3 regions of the Stanieria cyanosphaera PCC 7437 genome follow, and region 2 is predicted to be linked to each of the others. Evidence: riboswitches for the same ligand, from Rfam matches in the RefSeq annotation. Region 2 holds a riboswitch; each other region holds the start of a gene.

The links. Region 2 has a riboswitch for cobalamin ahead of STA7437_RS07920 (sirohydrochlorin chelatase). Riboswitches for the same ligand answer to the same signal wherever they lie in the genome.
Region 1: it holds a riboswitch for cobalamin, as region 2 does, so the genes downstream of both, STA7437_RS05370 (HupE/UreJ family protein) here and STA7437_RS07920 (sirohydrochlorin chelatase) in region 2, are expected to answer to the same signal.
Region 3: it holds a riboswitch for cobalamin, as region 2 does, so the genes downstream of both, STA7437_RS25740 (CbtB domain-containing protein) here and STA7437_RS07920 (sirohydrochlorin chelatase) in region 2, are expected to answer to the same signal.

Annotation. Positions count from the first base shown of each region.
Region 1 is NC_019748.1:1,217,161-1,223,052, reverse strand. Features, by position in the region: gene STA7437_RS05395 (aldo/keto reductase) at 8-880, opposite strand; gene STA7437_RS05390 (hypothetical protein) at 1,043-1,459, shown strand; gene STA7437_RS05385 (hypothetical protein) at 1,539-1,868, opposite strand; gene gloA2 (SMU1112c/YaeR family gloxylase I-like metalloprotein) at 2,208-2,594, opposite strand; gene argJ (bifunctional ornithine acetyltransferase/N-acetylglutamate synthase) at 2,706-3,947, opposite strand; cobalamin riboswitch at 3,998-4,150, shown strand; gene STA7437_RS05370 (HupE/UreJ family protein) at 4,413-5,111, shown strand; gene cobW (cobalamin biosynthesis protein CobW) at 5,148-5,892, shown strand, end outside.
Region 2 is NC_019748.1:1,815,886-1,821,777, forward strand. Features, by position in the region: gene STA7437_RS07910 (LysR substrate-binding domain-containing protein) at 1-745, opposite strand, end outside; gene STA7437_RS07915 (sulfate ABC transporter substrate-binding protein) at 934-1,977, opposite strand; gene STA7437_RS07920 (sirohydrochlorin chelatase) at 2,332-3,333, opposite strand; cobalamin riboswitch at 3,397-3,543, opposite strand; gene STA7437_RS07925 (pseudouridine synthase) at 3,877-4,485, shown strand; gene STA7437_RS07930 (GTPase family protein) at 4,642-5,892, shown strand, end outside.
Region 3 is NC_019750.1:32,679-38,570, forward strand. Features, by position in the region: gene STA7437_RS24275 (ZIP family metal transporter) at 1-248, opposite strand, end outside; gene STA7437_RS24280 (multicopper oxidase domain-containing protein) at 245-1,324, opposite strand; cobalamin riboswitch at 1,402-1,552, shown strand; gene STA7437_RS25740 (CbtB domain-containing protein) at 1,575-1,760, shown strand; gene STA7437_RS24285 (hypothetical protein) at 1,774-2,913, shown strand; gene STA7437_RS24290 (thioredoxin family protein) at 3,005-3,274, shown strand; gene STA7437_RS24295 (heavy metal-responsive transcriptional regulator) at 3,281-3,721, shown strand; gene merF (mercury resistance system transport protein MerF) at 3,733-3,954, shown strand; gene STA7437_RS24305 (putative iron-sulfur cluster-binding metallochaperone) at 3,961-4,419, shown strand; gene STA7437_RS24310 (class I SAM-dependent methyltransferase) at 4,409-5,047, shown strand; gene rppB (two-component system sensor histidine kinase RppB) at 5,144-5,892, opposite strand, start outside.

The sequences.
Region 1 (5,892 bases), 600 kb from region 2:
TTGAGAATCACTTGGTTAGTTGAGCATCAATTTTTTCCACTTGCTGCTGAGATAATTTAACTTCAACTGCTTTAACTGAATCTTCAATACTAGAAATTTTACTCGCGCCAGGAATAGGTACAATACAAGGAGATTTGCTACGTAGCCAAGCCAAGACAATTTGATAGACACTTACACCTTCTTGGGCAGCCAACTGAGCAATAACAGGAATATCTTGTAAACGACTTACACGACTACTTCCGCCTAAAGGACTCCAAGGAAAAAAAGTTAAGCCTTCTTGTTCGCAGTAATCTAAGACTCCATCAAATTCAGGTTGGCGATGCCAGGGATTATATTGATTTTGAACTGAGACAATATTTACTACTTCTTGTGCCTGTTTAATTTGCTCAACAGAAAAATTAGAAACACCGATAAAACGAATCAAACCTTGTTCCACAGCTTCTTTAGCTGGAGTTAACGCAGCTTTAATTGTATAGTTAGAGTCAGGTGAATGATATTGCCAGAGATCGATTGGTTTTGTTCCACCTAAAGCTTGATAACTTTGAGCAATCGTTTCACGGAGATGATCGGGGTTGCCATTACGAGTCCAACTACCATTAGGACGCATCAAACCTCCTTTAGTCGCAACAATAACTTGACTAGTATCACCCTCATATTGAGAAAGTGCTTTGGCAATTAAACGTTCATTGTGGTGTTTGTCAGATTCATCTCGACAGTAAGAATCAGCCGTATCAATCAAAGTAACTCCATGAGCAAGAGCTTGATGAATCACAGCAATTGACTGAGACTGAGAAGGGCGATCGCTCAAAGACATTGGCATTCCTCCTAAACCAATGGCACTAATAGTTAGATCTGTATTGCCAAGTTTTTTAGTTTTCATCTAATTAGCTCTACGCGAAACTTTAATTTTATTAGTTCAAAAATTCAGATGAAATTCGTCTATCTATGGGTAAATTTAGAATCTTTTTTTCAAACTAAGAGCCAAATCAATTGACGAAAACGATCGCCTTTATAAAATAGGATTAGAAAAAAAATTGTAATTGTGCAATTGACTAAATTGTTAGCTAATTTCTTATTTAGTTTAGGAATATCGAGTTTACTGGTTGTTGAAGCGATCGCAGTACCAAACTCTGCTCGTCTTGCTCAAAATCCTGATTCTTTTCCAAATTATTGTCAACCAGAAGAAAGTTTATTTATTGTTGCTGAAACTAAAGGTTTCTGGGTCAATATTTGTGGAGGAGATTTGCCTCATACTTATGTAGGTGTTAGTAAAATTAATGGCAATAAAATTCGTCTTCCCCTCAAAGACTATGACCAACAAGGAAATTATTTTGAAGCGGTTAATAAAAATGTTAGTTATTTACTCATTCGCGGGAGTGCCAAAGGCGATTTTCTAACCGTAACTCAAGGAGAGCGAGAGCTTTTTAGACAACCAGTACTGGATTGGCACGAGCAGTAAGATTAAGTATTTTCAGTTAAAACGTCAACAAGGGGCATGAATGCCCCCGTGTTCAAAATCAAAGAAAGTATATTTATTATTAGTAAGGATATACAGGAAAATCAGATTGTAACTGGTCAACACTGTTGTAAACACCTTGGTTAGTTACATTGCCGATACCTGAAGTAGCACTTTGGTTTTGTCCAGCTTGTACGGATTGTTGAATTTGAGGATCGATACTGTAACCATCCAAACCTAATTGAGTTTGAGTTAAATCGTTGGAAACAGCTTGATTAGTAACATTACCAATGCCATGAGTGACAGCAGCATTAGAACCAGCTTGAACATTGCTTTGTGCTTGTTGGGCAAAGGCAGCTACGGGAGAAAGAGCTAAAGCGAGAGTGGAGATGATTAGTGCAGCTTTTTTCATTTTTCTAGACCTCTAAAGTTTGATTTGTCTGATTTTTGCTTTCATTTACTAAGTATGTAAGTCAATTCAAATTTATGCAGATTGTTCAATAAATCTGATGAACTTTTTTTGTAAATTACAATTAATGCTCTCAAACAAGTTGTGATACACAGAGCGATTCAAACTCTAGATTGCTTGGAAAATAAAAATAATCTTAGTCAGCAATACTTTAATTGATCCTAAGCAAACAGAATTAAATTGAGTTAGTTCAATTGGTAGCTGCACCAGTTAAGTACATTAGTTAGGTAACTACTCCTTCTAATGATTAGTTGTATAGACTTCCTATTTAGCCAAACTTGATTACTTTTCGTATATTTCTAAAGGTAAATCGTCAGGATCGCGGAAAAAAGTAAATTTTTTACCAGTAATTTCATCTATTCTGATTGGTTCTACTTCTACATCACGCAATCTAAGCTGATTAACTGTAACTTCTACGTTATCAACTTGAAAAGCTAAATGCCTAAGACCACAACTTTCAGGACTAGTTGGTCTAGCAGGAGGATTGGGAAAAGAAAACAATTCAATCTGGTCATTTTCACCAATCTGTAAATCAAGTTTATAAGAGTCTCTTGATTCTCGATAAGTTTCTTGAATAATTTTCAAACCTAAAATCTCTGTATAAAAGTGCTTGGAAACTTGATAGTTAGAACAAATGATAGCTATGTGATGGATTTTGGAGAGATTCATTTTTTATGGTTAGATTCAAGCTTTCAGTTTAATCAACTCAAAACCGATTTAGCTCAATAGCATTCAGCTTCCCGCTTCTGAGGAACAGACGCATAATTTAATTACAATACACTAAGTAGTATATTCAGCATTGATTTCAACATATTTATAAGTCAAATCGCATCCCCAGGCTGTACTTGTACCAGAACCATTACCAATACAAACAGAAATTAAAACTGTATCGTCTTTGAGGTAAGCACCTGCTGCTGCTTGTTTGAGATAGTTACTCGCTACTTGACGATCAAATTCTAAGGGTTGACCATTCTCCATTAAAACCAAATCTCCTAGCTTAATTTGTAACTCATCTTGATGAAAGTTTACTCCTGCTCTGCCTGCTGCTGCTGCAATTCTGCCCCAGTTAGGATCACGTCCAAAAACGGCTGATTTGACTAAAGATGAACCAGCGATTGTTTTAGCGACAACAGAAGCAGCTTTACGATCCGATGCACCAGTGACTTGGACTTCTATCAAACAAGTAGCCCCTTCTCCATCACGGGCAATTGCCTTGGCAAGATATTGACAAACTTCTGTCAACATTGCTTCTAGCTTCTGAGCATTTTTATTCATTTCAGTGATAGCAGTGGTACGTGACTCTCCATTGGCTAAAGCAATAACTGTATCGTTGGTGCTAGTATCTCCATCCACTGTAATCTGATTAAAACTTTTATCTACGGCTCGTTTGAGCATATCTTGCCAAAGATGAGTAGCTACGGCAGCATCACAGGTGATAAAAGAAAGCATTGTCGCCATATTGGGGTGAATCATTCCCGAACCTTTAGCAATTCCACCAATTCGGACAGGACGATCTTCAATGGTAGTTTCTAAAGCGATTTCTTTGGGAACTAAATCCGTAGTCATAATTGATTTAGCTGCATCTTTGCCCCCCTCAACGGAAGCAGAAGCAACTAACTGAGGAATTGCTGCTTGCAAAGCATCCATTTTAATTCTTTGCCCAATCACTCCTGTTGAAGCAAGTAGAATCGCATTGGGAGAAATATTTAACTCTTGTGCTAATAATTCTGCGCTCAAAATAGCATCTTGCCAGCCCTGTTCTCCAGTTGCTGCGTTGGCTTGACCAGCATTACACATAATTGCCTTGGCACTGGCTTTCTCTTGAAGACGTTGACGACAATAATCAACACAGGCAGCCCTAACTTGAGAGGTGGTAAAAACTCCAGCAGCGATCGCTTCTGTTTCTGAAATAATTAAGGTTAAATCTTTTACTCCAGAGGGTTTTAATCCTGCTGCAATTCCTGCTGCTTTAAATCCTTTCGGTGCAGTTATTCCGCCTGTTACCACCTGCCAGTCTGCCATTATTTCTTTGTCCCGATTAAATTTAAAGCTGATTATATCAATTTTGTGATATTTTATAATGATCGATCGGTTTTGATGAGGAACAGTCATCAAACGCAAGGGGGAAAGTTCAGTGTAAATCTGACGCTGTCCCGCAACTGTGATGAGGTTTGCTTTATTGATAATCTCTTAGTCAGGATGCCCGCCGATTTATAGTTATCAGAGACGTAGCATGCTACGTCTGTACAATTCTAAAAAAATATATCTGCGAGGTACAGAGGTTGTTATTTTTTAAGATTTTCTACGCTACAAATTTATTTACACAATCCCAAACAATTATTTATCTATAAGAGTTTACTTCAAGATTGCTTAGATAATTGGCCTTTTTGTTTTTTGAATTTTGATTTGAATAGCAAAATTAATTAGAAAAAAAAGCTGAGTTAGAAACATTAGCTTATTGTATTTTTTGCATGGAGTTAAATAGTAATGAATAAATTTTTCTTGAATAAATTAAATAATTTCTCAGGAGATAATCACCCAAATAAAGTTAAATTATTAGCACCAGGATTTATCTTTTTGATGATGTTAATCATCTACTTGATTATCACTATGCAACCTGCTTTAGCACATCATGCTATTGGAGGAACAACTCCAGATAATTTTTTTGAAGGATTTATTTCTGGTTTAGCCCATCCCGTGATTGGTTTAGATCATTTTGCTTTTGTAGTAGCAATTAGTTTAGTAGCTGTTTTAAAAGAAAAATTTGGATTCTTTATTCCTGTTGTTTTTGTATTAGCTACAATTGCTGGAACAGTCATTCATTTATTAAGTATTAATTTACCAATTCCAGAAATAATTGTTGCTGGTTCAGTTTTAACAGTAGGTTTACTCTTAATTAAAGAAAATAAGCCTAATACAGGAATATTATTGGTTTTATCGACAATCGCAGGAATTTTTCATGGTTATGCCTACGGAGAATCAATTATTGGTGCAGAAATGACTCCTTTAGGTGCTTATTTATTTGGTTTTAGTTTAATTCAGTTAATTGTTGCTGCGATCGCATTTTATTTGGGCAGATTAACTTTAAATAAAATGACTAATCAACCTAATCTTTATTTACAGTTTGCTGGCTATCTTGTTTGTGGAATTGGTTTAAGTTTTCTTTCTACTACAGTTTTTAGTTAAACAAAATTCAAGTAAATCTCAATAATTAATCAAACAATGCATAAAATTCCCGTTACTGTTATTACTGGTTTTTTGGGCGCAGGGAAAACTACTTTGGTGCGTCATCTTTTACAAAACAATCAAGGAAAACGTATCGCTGTCTTGGTAAATGAATTTGGTGAAGTTGGCATTGATGGGGAGCTACTCCGTTCCTGTCAAGTTTGTGATGAGGAAGACAACCTTAATAGTAATATAGTCGAATTAACTAACGGTTGTCTTTGTTGTACAGTTCAAGAAGAATTTTATCCCGTCATGCAAGAACTATTAAAAAGAAGGGATAAACTAGACTGTATTCTAATCGAAACTTCTGGACTAGCGTTACCCAAACCTTTAGTACAAGCTTTTCGTTGGCACGAAATTCGTAATGCTGCGACAGTAGATGGAGTTTTGACTGTGGTAGATTGTCAAGCTTTAGCTGAAGGAACTTTAGTAGGAGATTTAATTGCTTTAGAAGCACAACGACAAGCCGATCCTAATTTAGAACATGAAACTCCGATAGAAGAGTTGTTTGAAGATCAATTAGCTTGTGCCGATTTAGTTTTGTTAACCAAAACCGATCTAGTCGATGCTGCTACTTTAACTAAAATTAAAAGCTGGTTACAACAAGAACTTCCAGTTGGGGTAAAAGTTGTTACTTGTCCTCAAGGAGAAATTAATCCTGATATTTTACTAGGTTTTAATGCAGCAGTAGAAGATAATTTAGATAGTCGTCATTCTCATCACGACCATGAAGAAGAACATG
Region 2 (5,892 bases):
ACTCAGGAACTGCTGCTGCTCCAACACCTTTTTCTACTAATGTTTTAATCATCTCGCTACTATTTAAAACAAACATTACCTTAAGTTTGTTAGGTGCAATTCCCCATTTTTGTAAAGCTTGCTCAAACATTTGTTGAGTTCCCGAACCAGGTTCTCGCATAATCCAAGTTGTAGTTGTCAGTTCTCTAACATTAATTGTTGTCCGTTGAAACCAAGGATGAGATTTACCAACCACAATTTGCAAGCGATCGCTTCCTACTATTTTTTGTTCTAAACTATTTTGTAGTGATAGCTTAACTTCTCCCGCAAATAAGCCGAGATCAAAATGTCCTGTTACTGTTCCCGTCACAATTTTTTCAGCATTAGCAAGGGTGCAATTAATTGAAAGATTGGGATATAGTTGTTTAAACTTACTAATCTTTTGTGGTAACCAATAGTTGCCAATAGTAAAACTTGCTCCTAATCTTAATTCTCCTCTTTGCAAATCGTTTAACTCTTTTAATGCTCGCTCTGTTATGGCTACCTGATCAAGAATTTTTTGTGCCTCTAGATGTAAAAGTTTTCCAGCTTCCGTAATTTCAATATGACGACCAATGCGATGAAATAATTTGACACCATACTCTCCTTCCAAATTTTGAATTGCAGCACTAACAGCAGGTTGAGTAATATAGAGAGCATCGGCAGCACGAGTAAAATGCAAATGTTCTACTACAGCTAAAAAAATTCTTAACTGCTCCAATGTCATTAGGCATCTCCGAAAATAAGATCAGTAACAGGTAATAAGTAATAGAAAGTAGAGGGAGACAAATTAAAGCTGATAGCTGATAACTAATGACTAATAACAATCAACTCAGTAATATGTGTGAGAAGCTAGTGTTGTGTTCAAGAGTGATCAACAAAAATTGGCTCGGACTAATTTTCTAGTTAATTAAATTAGTATTTACTTGCTTGAGCAAGAATTTGATCGAAAATAGCTCCATCTTCAAAAAATTTGCTTTGAATTGAGTCCCAACCACCTAAATCCTCTACAGTAAACAGATTATTAATAGTTGGATATTGAGAAGCAAACTCTTGAGCTACTGTAGAATCAACAGAACGAAATCCAACTTTAGCGAATTCTCTTTGTGCTTCAGGAGTAAATAAATACTGAACGAAGGCTTCTGCTACTTCCCGATTGCCATGTCTGTCAACATTTTCATCAACAACGGCAACTGGATTGTCAATCGAAATATTGTAATCTGTGGGTACTAAATAAGGTAAATTTTCACCCTGTTGATTGGCTAACAATACTTCGTTTTCATAATTAATTAAGACGTTACCCTGGTCTTGGTTAAAGAAAACTTCACTAGCTTCACGAGCATCTTTAGGTAGTAAGGGTACATTTTGAAACACTTTACCAATAAAATCTGTAGCTTGTTGTTCGCTTCCTCCTGCTTGAGTCACAGAACCCCAAAGTGCTAGAAAATTCCAACGTGCGCCACCAGAGGTTTTGGGATTTGCAGTAACTACTTGAATCCCGTCGTTAGCTAAATCAGACCATCCACTAACAGCAATGGTGTCATCACGTTTGACCAATGCAGCAACAGACTTGGTAACAATTGAACCGTTTGGAAATTCTTGTTCCCAACCAGGTTGAATTAATCCTCCTTCTTCAATCTTCTTAGTATCAAGAGCAAGAGCTAAAGCAACTACATCTGCTTCTAAACCATCGATAACAGCACGGGTTTGCGAACCAGAACCTCCATAACTTTGATTGAAGTTAACAGTTTGTCCTGTTTTTTCCTGCCATTGCTTAGTAAAGTTGGCAATGATGTTTTTGTAAGCATTTTCGGTAACCGCATAAGATACTAACGTTAATTCAACGGCGTTGTCAGCAGTAGCCCTAGTTGTTTTGATAGCCGAGCCAGAATAAATAACGATCAAACTAATAATTGCTCCAATCAAAAAGAATTTTTGGAGCTTAGGCAGTTTTTGCATTACTTTATTATTTGCTAAATGTCTAATCAGGATCGAATTATAAATTATTTTCAATACAAATTCAATTTTTTTTTAGTTCAAATAGAAAGTAAAATTATCATGACAGGATTCACATTTTCAGCAAAGTTATGTTCTCCTCCTCAAAAAAAAATTAACCCTAACTAAATTAGTCAGGGTTTTAAGTTTCAAATTTTTCATTCTTTAAGATTTGCTTAAAGCTTAGAACGTACTAGTAAAAAAGAGTCCCCAAATACTACCAGTTACTCCCACAGCAATTAAAATATTACTGAAAAATCGTCCTACTGACGTGTCGCCGACACATCTCTACTGGTAAGTGGTCACCGGTAACTGAATTTAAGGTGTGTTCCAAATGCGCTGGTGATAATCTTCTAACTTGGCGTAGGGATCGTTGTTCCCATGATGGTGATGGTGTCCATAATCATGGTGATGATGGTGTTCATGCCCATGTCCATGATCTTTGTCTGTAACAGCGAGGCGAAATTTGCACATTTCACAATTCATGGCAACTTGACCTAACTGCGCTTCAATTTCTCGCTCTCTAACTATTTGTAGCAATTGGGAAGCAATACCCATTTCTGGTAAACAAGTAAAATCTAGATCGGGATATTGTTCTTGCTGTTGAGCGGTAAAATTAAAGATTTTTTCGACTAAAGTACCTGTAAATAAGAAATAGGGCAAGACTATCACTCGTTTTGGTTGATACAAATAAGCCCGACGGAAACCTTCTTCTAAACGAGGATGAGTAATACCAATAAAACAAGTTTCTACTGTTTTGTAACCACTACCTTCCCAGATAATTCGAGCTATTTTGCAAACATCTCCGTTAGCATCAGGATCACTTGAACCTCGACCAACAAATAAAAGTACTGTATCAGCACGGGATATATTTCGGGGGTTGTGTTTTGGTTCATCTAATGCTGCTAAACGATCGCGCCATAGTTCTATAATTTTTGGAGTAATGCCAAAGTGACGACCATAATTAAAGCTTAACTGAGGATAAAGCGATCGCGCGCGATCCAATTCGTTAGTGACATCAAATTTGTTATGTCTAGCAGCAAATAATAAAATTGGCAAAGCAGTAATTTCGTTATAACCTCGTTCCAGACAAGTTTCTACTCCCTGTTGAATAGTTGGTTCGGTTAGTTCTAAAAAACAGGGAATAACTGGACGGGAAAGGTCTAATTTTTGATAAGTTTCAACAAAGTCGAGGAAGGTTTGTCTTCCTTGTTCGTTTCTAGTACCATGACCAATTGCCAGTAAAGGTTTTGCCTGTGGTAGAGGCGCTAATTGAAGTGAGTTAAAAAGTGATTTGGGCAATGAATTAGAAATAACCATCTGTACCTCGCAGATCTGTTGTTGCAATGAAGTTAGTTGCTAGTTATCACGTGACACGAAAAAACTGATAACTGTTGCTCGGCGGGCATTCTGACTAAGAGATCTGTTGATAATCTCATCACAGTTGCGGGACAGCGTTGGACTTACACCAAACTTTCCCCATTACTTCTAATGACTGTTCCCATTAGAACCGATGATTTGTAATCATAACCTAAATCCGAACGCTAGAAATCAGGAATAAGGTTTAAATTTACAGTCGTTTTCGATTGGATTGATCTTTTCTGCTTGATTAGCAATAATTTTGGCTGCTGAAAGAACTATAGAAAATTATCCTTTCTCACATCTCGAATCCGAAGTTAATATTAAAGCTCTAGGGCGGTCGCGTTTTCTCAACTTAATCTGGTTTGTATCCTGCCATTTGCTTATTGGACTTGGAGATCGCGGTTGAGAATAAACAATCAATCTCTCAATACTTTTATTTTTTTTACTTGTCAGAATCAATGATAATAAAAACAAGTGTTGCATAGATAACTCAACTCTTCGATGGATCGCTATATTTTGTTTTACAAACCCTATGGAGTACTATGTCAATTTACTGACAATAGTAACGATACAAATAAGCGTAGTACTCTTAAAGATTTTATTGCTGTTCCTTCCGTTTATCCTGTAGGCAGATTGGATTTAGATAGCGAAGGATTACTATTACTAACTAATAACGGAAAATTACAACATCGTCTTGCTCATCGTCAATTCGCCCATCCCCGTACTTATTTAGTTCAAGTTGAAAAAATTCCTGATCAATCTGCACTTGATCGCCTGAGAAAAGGTATTAAGATCGAAGATTATTATACTCGTCAGGCCCAAGTTCAAAAGCTAACAGCAGAACCTAATTTACCACCCAGAAATCCACCCATTCGCTATCGTAAAACAGTTCCTACTTGCTGGTTATCAATCACTCTTACCGAAGGAAGAAACAGACAAGTGAGAAAAATGACAGCAGCAATCGGTTTTCCGACTTTGAGATTAGTCAGAGTTGCGATCGCTATTACCAAAGATAAACAACTATCCCTCGAAGGTTTAAAACTAGGAGATTGGCGAGATTTAACTACCTCAGAAATTAGCTCTTTAAAAAATTTAATGCGATCAAATTAGTTAATAGTTTAATGTTTTCTATTTCCCTATCTCCCCTTCTCCCTTTCCCTTCAACACAATCAAGATCAATCAGACTTATGCCAGAGGTATATTCGATGTTGGAGACGATAGACTGAACTTACACAGATTCTTATCTAACCCTAGGATAAACAAGGCATGATACGCTTAAAACCTTGGCAGTGGGTAGTTTTAGCAACTCCGATCGCATCTATTGTTATTTTCTTTTTAATCGCAGCAGGATGGCAAATTAATCATTGGGGAATTAACTGGATTTGGGCAATTTTTACCTTAATTTTGGTTGCTTGGCGTTGGTTATTAGTGAAATGGACTAATCCTGCGATCGCACAAATTGAAGCAGTCATGACGGAAGTAAATCAGGAGTTAGAATCAACTGTAGCAACTCCCGTTACTTTGTCTACAGGCGAAGAAACCAGTCAACAAGTAGAAACTGTCTTACAAAATATTTTACAAACAGCTAGCAATGATGCACCCATCTGGGAAGATTGGAATACTTTTTGGCAAAGATGTCAAAATCTAGTCATCAATATCGCTCATATTTATCATCCTGAAGTTAAGTATCCCTTACTCAATATCTATATTCCCCAAGCTTATGGTTTAATTCGAGGGACAGTAGACGATCTCGATCTGTGGATGCAAAAATTATCTCCTGTCTTGAATCAAGTTACCGTCGGACAAGCTTATCAAGCTTATGAAGTTTATCAAAAATTAGAGCCATCTGCTCGTAAATTATGGCAAGCTTGGAATTGGATGCAGTGGTTGATTAATCCTGCTGTAGCTTTAGCTAGACAAGCAAGTCAACGTTCAAGCGATCGCGCTACTCAACAATTACTGATCAATTTAGGTCAATCTCTTCGTGAAGTCGCCTTAAGAAACCTATGCAGACAGACAGTTACACTTTATAGTGGTACAAATTTACCTGAAAGTTTTGCGCCTAGTATCCCTTCTTTACCCAAAGCCAAAACTCAAACTCTACAAAATATCTTACAACAGGCTGAACCAACAGAAATAGTCGCACAAAAACCAGTTAATATACTTTTAGTGGGTAGAACTGGTGCAGGAAAAAGTAGCTTAATCAATACTCTGTTTCAATCAGAATTAGCAGAAGTTGATGTCTTACCTAGTACCGATCAAATCAAAAATTACCATTGGCAAGCAAGCACTGGGGAAAGTTTAACCCTTTGGGATACCCCAGGTTATGAACAAATTAATCGAAGTGATTTTCGCGAACAAGTCTTAGATTATGCCGTAAATGCCGATTTGTTATTATTAGTTACTCCTGCCCTCGATCCTGCCTTGCAAATGGATTTAGATTTCCTCAAAGACATCAAAGCAGAAGTCGAAAACTTACCCACATTTACCATTGTCACTCAAGTTGATCGCCTGCGT
Region 3 (5,892 bases), on a different replicon from region 2:
GGCTTTTGGGTGAACGTCCAGTAAGAACCATCTACCTGCACTTGGGCAATTTGCATTGGTTCTGAACCTTCTGCCCTCACTAACAAGGAAATACCGCGATCTGCTAAGACAGTTCGTTCTACGGTCAGATTTTCTAGAGGAGGTGCAGAAATACCTAATGGACTGAGGGGATTGGTAGAAAGGAAAATACCAATCGAAGTAACTAGTGCTACCAATGGCAAAACAGCCCACAACCAAGTTTTTTTCATGCCACCACCTCAAAGGCACTCATCCAGCCGAGTTCGAGGAATTCTGACTGATGGGCGTGGAACATATACTGTCCTGGGGCGTGTTCTTTGAAGGAAAATTCTAAAATACCTCGCTGTCCCTGGCACTGCATCACGGTATCGATGGTGCGAAGAGTAGGCGTTAGGGTCGTTCCACTATCGTAATAGTCAAAGAAATTACCGTGAAGATGAAAAGAGTTAACTGGGTCAAACTCCGTCACGTTAATTAAATAAACTCGCACGGGGCGATCTCGTTCGATGCGGAGAGGTCGCTTCATAAATTCGTGGGGAATTGTATTAACGGCATAAAATTCGTTTTCCTCATCAAAGTTGGTGTCAAACGCATTCATCACCATTAAAAATTCCTGCCACTGTTGATTTTCGGGAGTTCCTAATAAACGCGATCTCGCCTCTTGTTCGGCTTCGGGATGGCTTTTGGGGTCAGGATCGATAATAAATGCGCCGTAAAGTCCTTTGTGTAGGTGTCGCTTAAAAGGGGCAGAATGACAGTGATAGAGATGACAGCCAAAAGGTTTAGCATCAAATTCGTACACTACTTCTCCTCCTGGCATGGCTTCTAGCGTCCCAGGAACGCCATCTTGTCTGGCAGAATGAATACCGTGAAAGTGAATGGTGTGGGGATGTCGGCTTTTATTGCGGAAATTAATCTTAACGCGATCTCCTTCGGTTACTCTAATGGTAGAACCAGGAACTCGACCGTTATAAGTCCAGGCGGGGTAAAATACCCCAGGTGCAATTTCAATTTCCCGTTCTTCAACAGCAATATCATATTCTCGCCAAGTCTGACCGTTAGGTAGTTGAGAGACTTTTCCCCCGTCCCAATCGTTTAGAATATCGCGGGGACTAAAACCATTGCGATCGTTATCCACATCACCTACCGTAGTGCTGCCACCGTGAACTGCACTATTAGTAACTTGAGAATTATGCTGTTGGGAATTTTGAGCTAATGCTTTATTGGGTAAAAACTTTCCTAAGATACTTCCCCCTCCGAGCAAACCCAGTTCCAACAGCGATCGCCTGGAAACATTAAATATCATTTTTAAGACTTTTCATATTCTTCTCATAATCTTAGCAGAAGTTAGAGATTGATAAATTTTGTTCGTGATAACTATGGTAGTCTCAAGAGAAGAGTAGGTTCTAATGAGGAACAGCCATTAGAAGTAATGGGGAAAGTTCGGTGTAAATCCGACGCTGTCCCGCAACTGTAAAGAGACTGAATACTTACGTTTCTAAGTCAGGATGCCCGCCACTCGGTTAAATTAAATTGATATCTGCGAGGTACAGATCGTGATTAGTACAAGTAATTTTTGGCAACACACCCAGCGTTTTGTTTTATCATTGCCGATGCAGGTTGTCTTGTTGGTTAGTCTGTGCATGATAATTCTCTGGACGCTTTATTTCTCTACATATCCTCCTGTTCACGACGCACTACACGAAACTCGTCACCACACTCTGACAGTCCCTTGTCATTAATTAGGGGGAAGACATGAAATCAATTAAATATGCTTTGTTAACCCTAGTAGCGATCGCGTTTTGGGGACTAATTTGCTTATCCAACTCAACTTCGGTTGTCTCTCAACCAACAGTACAGCTTAAAACCGAGCCACCACTAGAACAGGTGATTCCAGATGATACGGTAGTTAAACTGCAACTTCAGGCAGTCGATACTAACAAACAGCCTTTACCCAATGCTAAGGTTCGGGTTCGCATCTTAACCCCAAACAAAACCCCCTGGTTTACTTCAGATTTTCCCATAGTCGAGGAAACAGAATTACTCAATTTAGAAGCGATCGCTCCTCAAGGCAATCTAGAGTTCGAGCAAGTATTACCGATTCGCGGTAACTACAGTATGAAAATAGGAGTAACTCCTCAAGTTAAAGGGACATTCGAGGCTTTTGAACAATCCTTAACCTTAAGTATCCCCGAAAATGCTGTGAAATATCGCAATCTGGCAATTTTAGCTGCTATTTTGTTAAGCACTGGCTTTGGTGGCGGTTGGCTCTTAGGTGGCGAGCAAAATGTACGTGATGGGGAAATTGCGCCTCAACCAGTAAGAATGTTGTTAAGTAGCATGACAGTAGTGGCGATCGCAGTTTTATTTTTGGTTAACTGGAGTGCAGAAACAGCAGCACATCATAGTGCAGGCGATGCGGTTACGTCTTCTACTCCTTCTGCAATTATTAACAAGAATCAAGCAGTACAAGTAGAGTTATTAGGAAATACCCAAGGGGTTGTCGGTAATTTAGCGACTAAAACAGTTCAAGTTACCAATTCCACCACAGGCAAACCAGTAACGGATGTGCAAATTGGTGTTCAGTCAATTGCTTTAGAGAATAACGCATTGATGTTTGCCTATCAAGGTATTCCCGATACTACGGGTAAATTGACTTGGCAAGAACAGTTTTTTGATGGCGCACCCCACAACGTGACAGTAGAAGTTACTCCTTTAGAAAATTCTTCTCAGCAGTTTACGCCATTAAAGATATCTCAGGAAATAGAAGTAGAAGCTATTGCTCCGCCACTATTACGTCGGTTTATCAGTCTGTTATATTTTACCCTTATTTTTGTGGTGGGATTAATCGCAGGATTATGGAGACGGAGACGGCAAAAAGTGCCAGTTTCCTAGTTTGAATATGCGATCTAATTTCTTCTTGACATTAGAGTTAACTCTAAGGTTTAAGCTAAATCTAGAACTCCAATTTCAAGAGGAAAAAGAGATGACAAAACGATTAGTAGAAGTATTTGTAGCTGGTTGTCCTCTATGCGATGAAACTGTCAAGCTGGTGCGAGAATTAGCTTGTTCTAATTGCGAGGTGAAAATCTACGATCTACATCAGGAAAGTGCAGCAGAAAAAGAAAAAAGGACACAATATGGAATTTATCGCGTTCCTGCGGTAGTAGTAAATGGCAAACTAGCAGAGTGCTGTTCCTCTCAACAGCCTGTATCTCGCGAGATGCTTGTAGCTGCTGGTATTGGTCAAGGTTAAGGCAAAATGGCAGGTAAAGAAGGCTGGTTGATTGGCGAGTTAAGCGATCGCGTGGGGGTATCGGCTCATACCATCCGTTATTACGAACGCTTGGGATTACTTGAACCTCCCAGGCGCACCGAATCACAATATCGCATCTATGGTCAAGAAAATGAAGAACGCTTGCGCTTCATTCAAAAAGCCAAGAGATTTGGACTTTCCCTAGATGAAATAAAACAACTAATTGCTATTAGAACTCAAGGAACACCTCCTTGTGCCAGTCTCAAAACAATGGTCAAGCAACGCTTAGACGATTTAAACCGCCAAATTGAGGAAATGATGTCTTTACGTCAAGAATTAGCCAGTCGGTACGAGGAAATTAGTAAATTATTACCCAATGCGTCTACTCTCCCGACTGAAGAAATCTGTCAGGGTAAAATCTGCGGGCTAATCGAATCTATTGAGTGATTCAGCTAAAAATGATGAACCCTAAAACCGCTCTCATCGTTAGTATAAGTGGCACAATTCTGGTGGCTCTTTGCTGCTTTACTCCGATTCTAGTTATTCTTTTAGGAGCAATTGGTTTGAGTGCGCTAGTAGGTTATCTTGACTACGTTTTATTGCCAGCCTTGTTGATCATGCTTGCCTTAACTGTTCTTTCCTACAGTCGTTATCGTCGTTGCTATGAGCGTCATAAATAATTTATCATGACTGAAACTTGTTGTTGCCCTCCCCAGCAAACTTCCTGGGATAAAACTTGTCCTAGAAATGGAATAAGAGGAAAAATGGTTCAAACTATTACCTTAAAAAGTTTGCTCATACCTTCAGCTTTAGAAAACCTCAATCCAAATACAGCTTATTATTTCTGTACTGCACCAGATTGTCCTGTAGTTTATTTTAATGAAGAGGGTCAGACATTTAGCACCGAACAGGTAAAAGTTCCCGTATTTCAGAAGGATAAGGGTTTAAATGTACCTGTATGTTACTGTTTTGGCTGGAGTCGCAGTCGCATCCAACAGGAAATTATCAAGACGGGTAAAAGCAGTGCCGAGACTAATATCCGCAGTCACATCCAAGCTGGACGCTGCGGTTGCGAAGTAAATAATCCTCAAGGAAGCTGTTGCTTGGATAATGTTCGACAACTAGCGCAAAACTATGAACATTAATGAAGTCAAAGTCAAAACTCAATACGATCGCCTTGCTGATATTTACGATTTACGCTGGCGCAACTACATCGTCAACACACTTACCTTCCTGCACAACTGGGAGGAGATTGAACCACAGTCTACAATTCTAGATGTTGCTTGTGGTACAGGTGAATTTGAACGACTTTTGCTCAATCAAAATCCGACACAAAAAATTACAGGAATTGATATATCAGAGAAGATGTTGAATATAGCCAGGGAAAAATATCGGGCTTATCCTAACATTGAATTTCATCAAGCCTCAGTTCATTCATTGCCCTTTGCTAGTGAATCTTTTGATGTGGTGGTATGCGCTAATGCTTTTCATTATTTTGATGAACCTGAAGTAGCATTAGCAGAAATGAAAAGAGTGCTAAAACCCAATGGCAAGGTAATTATTCTCGACTGGAATAAAGATTATCCAGTATGTAGAATCTGCGACTGGCTCTTACAAATTTTCGATCCCGCTCATCAACAATGCTATACACAAGACCAATTACATCAGCTCTTGCTATCTGCTGATTTTAAAATTTACCGTGCAACTAAAGTTCGTTTTGGAGTTATTTGGGGACTGATGGCTGTTACGGTTTTATCATCTAAAATTAGCTGATTTTTGACAATCGCGATCGCAGAGAAAGAGCGAACCTCTCGCTCGTTGTGCCAGCGAAGCCGAGCTAGTAGTAAGATTTACTACAATTAGAGAATGTCACTGGTATTTAGGCAGTCGAATTATAAAGTTACTTCCTTTACCAATCTCACTTTGTACTTCCAGACTGCCGTTGTGGGCTAGAGCGATCGCCCTTGCTATAGCTAACCCTAATCCAGAACCACCTTGACTTCTAGAACGAGCTTTATCTACTCGATAGAAGCGGTCAAAGATGCGTTTTTGTTCGTTTTTAGCAATACCGATGCCCGTGTCTCGAACAGAAATTACTGCCTGACGATGTTCTTCTGTCAGACTGATAATGACTTGACCCCCTGCGGTCGTGTACTGAATCGCGTTTGTTACCAGATTAGTAATCAAACGATATAGCTGAGTGCGATCGCCAATTATCTCGATAGGTTGAGATACTTTAATTTGGGAACTAAACTCAATTTCTGAAGCCATTGCCAAAGCTGCCAAATCTTCTTCTACTTCAATAATTAAGTTTGCTAGAGCAACTTTTTCTCTTTTTTTGCGAGAGTTGTTGCTATTTATCTCCCCATCGATACGACACAGGATTAATAGATCTGCTACCAAATAAGATAATCGCTTGTTCTGTCTCACGATATTTTTGAGGGTATCCTTGGCTCGATCCTCAGATAAATTGGGCAGCATGAGATCGGATTGAGCCGTTGCTTGAATAGCTGCGAGGGGTGTTCTCAGTTCATGGGCAGCATCGGCGGTAAACTGCTGCATCTGCTGATAGGATTGGTATATCGGGCGGATTGCTAAACCTGAGAACCACCAGCTAG